Regions from separate parts of the Actinomadura verrucosospora genome, predicted to be linked through region 1. Evidence: predicted binding sites of a transcription regulator. Region 1 holds the regulator's gene; the other holds the start of a gene.
What was found. Region 1 encodes HspR, which represses chaperone genes until heat shock. Its sites were predicted from a motif close to ANTTGAGTCNNNNNGACTCAANT; they were not measured.
Positions count from the first base shown of each region.

Region 2: lon (endopeptidase La) is a predicted target of HspR. The motif match lies at 1,187-1,209, and genes of this name have one in related genera.

Region 1 is NZ_BAABEV010000001.1:206,603-210,011, reverse strand. It holds gene clpB (ATP-dependent chaperone ClpB) at 1-1,838, opposite strand, end outside; gene ABD944_RS01075 (heat shock protein transcriptional repressor HspR) at 1,898-2,344, opposite strand; gene dnaJ (molecular chaperone DnaJ) at 2,350-3,409, opposite strand, start outside.
Region 2 is NZ_BAABEV010000050.1:7,421-10,829, forward strand. It holds gene lon (endopeptidase La) at 1-1,151, opposite strand, end outside; gene ABD944_RS35750 (hypothetical protein) at 1,488-2,111, shown strand; gene ABD944_RS35755 (hypothetical protein) at 2,363-2,884, shown strand; gene ABD944_RS35760 (MFS transporter) at 3,139-3,409, shown strand, end outside.

The sequences.
Region 1 (3,409 bases):
TCCGTCTTGCCGACGCCCGTCGGGCCGAGGAACAGGAACGAGCCGGTCGGCCGGTCGGGGTCGGAGATGCCCGCGCGGGCGCGGCGCACCGCGTCCGACACCGTGCGGACCGCGGTCTCCTGGCCGATCAGCCGCCTGCCGAGCTCGTCCTCCATGCGCAGCAGCTTCGCGGTCTCGCCTTCGAGCAGCCGCCCCGCCGGGATGCCCGTCCAGGACGCGACCACGTCGGCGACGTCGTCCGGGCCGACCTCCTCCTTGACCATCGTGTCGCGGGTCTCGGTCGCCTCCGACGCCTCCTCCAGCTGCTTCTCCAGCGCCGGGATCTCGCCGTAGACGAGCCGCGAGGACGTCTCCAGGTCGCCGTCGCGCTCGGCCCGCGCGGCCTCGCCGCGCAGCTGGTCGATCCGCTCCTTGATCTCGCCGACCCGGTTCAGCTCCGCCTTCTCCCGCTCCCAGCGGGCGTTCAGGCCGCTCAGCTGCTCCTGCCGGTCGGCGAGGTCGGCGCGGAGCCGTTCGAGGCGCTGCCGGGACGCCTCGTCGGTCTCCTTCTCCAGGTTCATCTGCTCCATCTTCAGCCGGTCGACGGCGCGCTGCAGCTCGTCGACCTCGACCGGCCGGGAGTCGATCTCCATGCGCAGCCGGGACGCGGCCTCGTCCACCAGGTCGATCGCCTTGTCCGGCAGGAACCGGGAGGTGATGTAGCGGTCGGACAGCGTCGCCGCCGCCACCATCGCCGAGTCGTTGATCTGCACCTTGTGGTGCGCCTCGTACCGGCCCTTCAGCCCGCGCAGGATCGCGATCGTGTCCTCGACGGTCGGCTCCCCGACGAACACCTGCTGGAACCGGCGCTCCAGGGCGGCGTCCTTCTCGATCCGCTCCCGGTACTCGTCCAGCGTCGTCGCGCCGATCATCCGCAGCTCGCCGCGGGCCAGCATCGGCTTCAGCATGTTGCCGGCGTCCATCGCGCCCTCGGCCGCGCCCGCCCCGACGACGGTGTGCAGCTCGTCGATGAACGTGACGACCTGCCCCTCGCTCTTCCTGATCTCGTTGAGGACGGCCTTCAGCCGCTCCTCGAACTCGCCGCGGTACTTCGCGCCCGCGACCATCGCGCCGAGGTCCAGCGAGACCAGCCGCTTGCCGCGCAGCGACTCGGGGACGTCGCCCGCGATGATCCGCTGGGCCAGGCCCTCCACCACGGCCGTCTTGCCGACGCCGGGCTCGCCGATCAGCACCGGGTTGTTCTTCGTCCGGCGCGACAGCACCTGGATCACCCGGCGGATCTCCGGGTCGCGGCCGATGACCGGGTCGAGCCGGCCGTCGCGGGCCGCCGCCGTCAGGTCGACGCCGTACTTCTCCAGCGACTGGTAGGTGCCCTCGGGGTTCTCGCTGGTGACGCGGGCGTGGCCGCGCACCTTCTCGAACGCCTCCAGCAGCGCCTCGGGCGTCGCGCCGAACTCCTTCAGCAGGCCCGCCGCCGGACCGCCGTCCGCCGCCAGCCCGACCAGCAGGTGCTCGGTCGAGACGTACTCGTCCTCCAGCTGCTGCGCCCGGTTGGCCGCCGTGTTGACCGACCGCTGGAGCTGGCCGGACAGCCGCGGCGTCGCCACCGTCGACCCCTGCGCCTTCGGCATCGCCGCGAGCTGCTCCTCCGCCCGCCGCCGGATCACCTGCCAGTCGGCGCCGACCGCCTCCAGCAGCGGCACCGCCGTCCCGTCCGGCAGCCCGATCAGGGCCACCAGCAGGTGCTGCGGGTCCACCTCGGGGTGCCCCTCGGCCGCCGCCCTGCGGACCGCGATCGACAGCGCCTCCTGGCTCTTCTGCGTCAGCTTGTAGTCCATCGCCCCACCCCGTGCTCTTCCTTCCGGGGCAACCCCCAGACCCCCGACACTGCCTTTGTTCAGTCCGAGTCGCGCTCGTGCCACACCACGACGCTCGTGCGCCTGATGGGCACGAGGTCGGCGCCGGGAGTGCCGCCCGGCTCCCCGTGCCGCCGCTGCTGCGCGAGCCGCGCCGCGACCGCCCGGGTCGATTCGAGTTCGTTCGCGAGGTCCTCCAGCGCCGCGTGCGCCTTGCCGAGCTCCTCGCGGAGCCGCACGTTGTCGCGCTGCAGCTCCAGGATGTGCTTGATGCCGGACAGGTTGACGCCCTCCTCCTGGGAGAGCCGCTGGATCTCCCGGAGCATCACGATGTCCCGCATCGAGTAGCGGCGTCCCCGGCCCGCCGTCCGGCCGGGGGACACCAGGCCCATCCGGTCGTAGGTGCGCAGCGTCTGCGGGTGCAGTCCGGACAGCTGCGCCGCCACGGAGATCACGTAGACCGGAGTGTCGTCGCCGAAGGGATCCATGAAGATCACTCCTGTCTGGCCTGCTGGAGGAGGTCCGCGCGCAGGTCCTCGCCGGCGCCCGCCGTCCGGAGCCGGTCGAGCGCCTCGCGCGCCTGCTCGTCGAGCTTCTGCGGGACGTGCACGTCGACCGTGACCAGCAGGTCGCCCTTCGTGCCGTCGCGCCGCGGCGCACCCCGGCCCTTCACGCGGAACTTGCGGCCGTTCGGGGTGCCCTCGGGCAGCTTCAGCGTGACGGGCTGCCCCTGGAAGGTCGGCACCCGGATCTCGCCGCCGAGCGCCGCCTCGGGGAACGTCACCGGGACGGTCAGCGTCAGGTTGTCGCCGCTGCGCCCGAACACCTGGTGCGGCAGCACCTTGATGTTCACGTACAGGTCGCCGGCCGGGCCGCCGTTCTCGCCGGGCGCGCCCTTGCCCTTCAGCCGGATCTTCTGCCCGTCCGCGACGCCCGCCGGGATGCGGGCCTGGATGGTCCGCGTGCCGGTCGCGCGGCCGCTGCCGTGGCAGATCGGGCACGGGTCGTCCACGACGAGGCCCCGTCCGCGGCACTCCTTGCACGGCTCCTGGAAGCCGAAGTTGCCGAGGTTGCGGGTCTCGTGCCCGGTGCCCTCGCAGCTCGGGCACACCCGCGGCACGGTGCCGGCCTTGGCGCCCGTCCCGCGGCAGCCGTCGCAGGCCGCCTCGCTGGTCAGCTTGATCGGAACGGTGACGCCGTTCATCGCGCGGCCGAACGACAGGGTCACCTCGGTCTCGACGTCCGCGCCGCGCCGCGCGCGCCGCGTCCCCGCCGTGCGGGTGCCACCGCCGCCGCGGCCGCCGAACAGGCCGCCGAACAGGTCGCCGATGCGCTCTCCGGCGCCGCCCGGCTGCGTCCCGCCGGTCTGGCCGAACAGGTCGCCGAGGTCGAACCCGAATCCGCCGCCCTGCTGGCCGCGGAAGCCGCCCGGCATCGAGCGCACCGCGTCGTACTCCTTGCGGCGCTTCTCGTCCGACAGGACGTCGTAGGCCTCCGAGACCTCCTTGAAGCGGTCCTCGGCCTCGGCGTCGCCCTTGTTGGCGTCCGGGTGG
Region 2 (3,409 bases), on a different contig from region 1:
CGTCCCATGGCCCGCGCGACCGACTCGCCCAGCGACGTCTTGCCGACTCCGGGAGGGCCGGTCAGCGCCAGCACCGCGCCGCTCCTGCGTCCGCCCACGACGCCCAGGCCGCGCTCCTCGCGCCGCTTGCGCACGGCCAGGTACTCGACGATGCGCTCCTTGACGTCGTCGAGACCGGCGTGGTCGGCGTCCAGGATCTCCCGGGCGCCCGCGATGTCGTAGGCGTCCTCGGTCCGCTCGTTCCACGGGATGTCGAGGACGGTGTCCAGCCAGGTGCGGATCCAGCCGCCCTCGGGCGAGGCGTCGGACGACCGCTCCAGCTTGTCGACCTCCTTCAGCGCCGCCTCGCGCACCTTCTCGGGAAGGTTCGCGGCCTCGATCCGGGCCCGGTAGTCGTCCTCCTCGTCGGCCGGGTCGCCGTTCAGCTCGGCCAGCTCCTTGCGGATGGCCTCCTGCTGCTGGCGCAGCAGGAACTCCCGCTGCGTCTTCTCCATGCCCTCCTGGACGTCCTTGCGGATGGTCTCCGCCACGTCCAGCTCGGCGAGGTGGTCGCGCGCCCACCCGATCACCAGGGTGAGCCGCTCCACGAGGTCGACGGTCTCCAGGACCTCGATCTTCTGCTCGTCGGTGAGGTACGGCGCGTACCCGGCGTTGTCGGCCAGCGTGGAGGGGTCGTCGATCTGCTGCACGACGTCCACGACCTGCCAGGCGCCCCGCTTCTGCAGGATCGCGCTGACCAGCCCCTTGTACTCCTTCGCCAGCTCCTGCGCCCGCCCGGTCGCCGGCGGCGCCTCCACCGCCGTCCCCTCGACCCACAGCGCCGCGCCCGGCCCGGTCGTCCCGGTGCCGATCCGCACCCGCTGCACGCCGCGGACGACCGCGCCCGGCTCACCGCCGGGCAGCCGCCCCTCCTGCTCGATCACGCCGAGCGTGCCGATGCCGGCGTACTGCCCGTTCAGCCGGGGCACCAGCAGCACGCGCGGCTTGGCCGCCGACCGGATGCCCGGCCCCTTGGTCTGCGCCACCGCCCGCGCGGCCTCGACGGCGGCCCGGACCTCGCCGCTCTCCGACAGGTCCAGGGGCACCACCATGCCGGGCAGAACGACCCCGTCCTCCAGGGGCAGCACCGGCAGCGTCAGGGTCTCGCTCATGCTCAGCTCCAACTCAGTAGGACACCCAACCGCAAGATTGAGTCACTCACACTCAAGAAAACGGAGCAGCATTTTGTTTCCGCAGCAACGTTCGCTCTCAGCGATCACATCCCGAGCCGCCGCCCTGGGACTCGGCCGGCGCCTCTGGGGTGCGAGAAGCCGCAGCGGCAGCACCGACGCCATCACGCGATACGGAAGCGGCACCTTCCAGCCACAGGCCATCGCGCGAACACTCTCAGTAAAGTTCGAGCAACAGACAGCGACCGACGGTCTCCCGGCCGCGGGTCGCGTCCCCCGAGGGCCAGAACGGCGGAACGGCGGGAACATCCGATGAACATGACGACCAGAATCACCGCGATCGCGGCGGCAGCCGGGCTGGTGCTCGGCGCCCACTCCAGTGCGGCGTTAGCCCTCGGAGCGCGGCCGGCGGCCGCGGCGGCGACCGGCGCGCGGGCTCAGGCGCCCGGACGGCACTGCGTGGTCCACCTGGGCGAGCGGGGGCGGACGAGCTGCCACCGCACCTTCCGCCAGGCCATCGCGGACGCCACCGGCGGCCGGGTCGCCGACGCTCCCCTCGACCCGGCCGCCGCGGTGTCCGACCAGACGTTCAACCACCACCTCGACTCGACGGCCGACGGCAAGAAGCACGCGCGGGTCGCCGTCCAGGACGCCATCGTGGTCTCCATCGAGTACCAACACGCCGACTTCGGCGGCTCCAGCAGGGTGTTCACGGGAACCCACCCGTGCACGGCCACCACTGGTGACGTGGACTTCGTCTACTCGAACCTGGCGGCGGTCGGCTTCGACGACACGATCTCGTCGTTCATGACCTTCGGCAACTGCTTCGTGTCCCACTTCGAGAACCCGGACTTCGGCGGCATCCGCACCGTGTTCGAGCCGACCCGGTCCTACATCGGCGATCTGATGAACGACCGGTCCTCGTCCCTGCAGTGGTCCTGACCCCTCGTCGCCCCGGTCCGGGACGGCCGTCCGTTCTGGACCGGGGCGGTCTGACGCGACCGTGCCCGGACGTGGCAGGCTCGGCGCATGGAGCGAACTGCGGGCGCTGAGCGCGGCGGATGGCGAAGGCGGGTCCGCGGGCTGCCGCCGGCCGCCGTGTGGTTGCCGGTGACCCCTTCACCAGCCCGCGCCGATGCGCATGGCGCACGGTCGCGCCGGCCGTGTCCGCCTTCGGCGCTGCCCTGGGCCCGGTGAGGGTGCGCGAATACCGTTATGTCGGCCCTGCCGACATCCTCGAGCAGGCACGGCCCGGGCGGCGCGGCCAGGCGATCGGGTCGCCGGGCGACCTCGCCGTCTGGCTGGCGGGGCAGACCGCGCAGGACGCGGGGGAACCGTTCACCTACGTGGTCGACCTGGGCGGGACGCTGCGCCTGGCCCCGCAGCGCAGCGAACACGTCGCCTGCGCGGGCCGCGAACCCGTGCTGGGCGCGGGTGAGATCACGTTCGCCGCGAGCGGGGGCGCCTGGACGGTCAGCGAGATCAGCAACCAGTCGACCGGCTACTGCCCCGACCCGTCCTCCTGGACGGCCGTCGCGGCGGCCCTCGACCGGGCCGGCCTCGAACGTCCCCCCGAGTTCACCCACCCGATCGTGTTCCGACGGTGCCGGCGGTGCCGCCAGCGCAACATCGTGAAGGACGACCACTACGTCTGCGCCGTATGCGGGGGCGACCTGCCCGCCGCCTGGAACATGGACGAGCCCCACGCGCGCTGAGGCTCACGGAAAACCCGTTGCGGGCGGGGTCGGGCGCATGCCAGGGTCGGCGCGAAGATCTTGGATGCGCTACGGGAGGTCGCGCGTGTACACCGCTTCCGGCAAGGCCACTACCGGCGTCTCGGCGACGAGGCGCGCGGCGGCTTAGGCCGGCACCGCTCCACGACGCCGAGGCGATTCCGGCGGGGGGTCGATCCCCCGCTCTCCCGGCCTGCGCGGATTCCGCGCCGGTGTCGACTCGACGTGGAGCATCCTTGTCTTCTCCCCTGCCCGCGGCGGACGCCTCGATCGACCGCCGCACGCTCTTCCTTCTCTCTCTGACCTGCGGCGTCGCCGTGGGGAACATCTACTTCCCGCAGGCGGTGAGCCCGCTCATCGCGTCCGGGCTGCACGTGGCGCCGGACTCGGCGGCGCTGGTGGTGACCGCGGCGCAGTTCGGGTACGGAGCCGGAAACTTCCTGCTGGTGCCGCTCGGCGACCGGTTCCCGCACCGTCCGCTGATCGTGGCGATGCTCGCCGTCACCG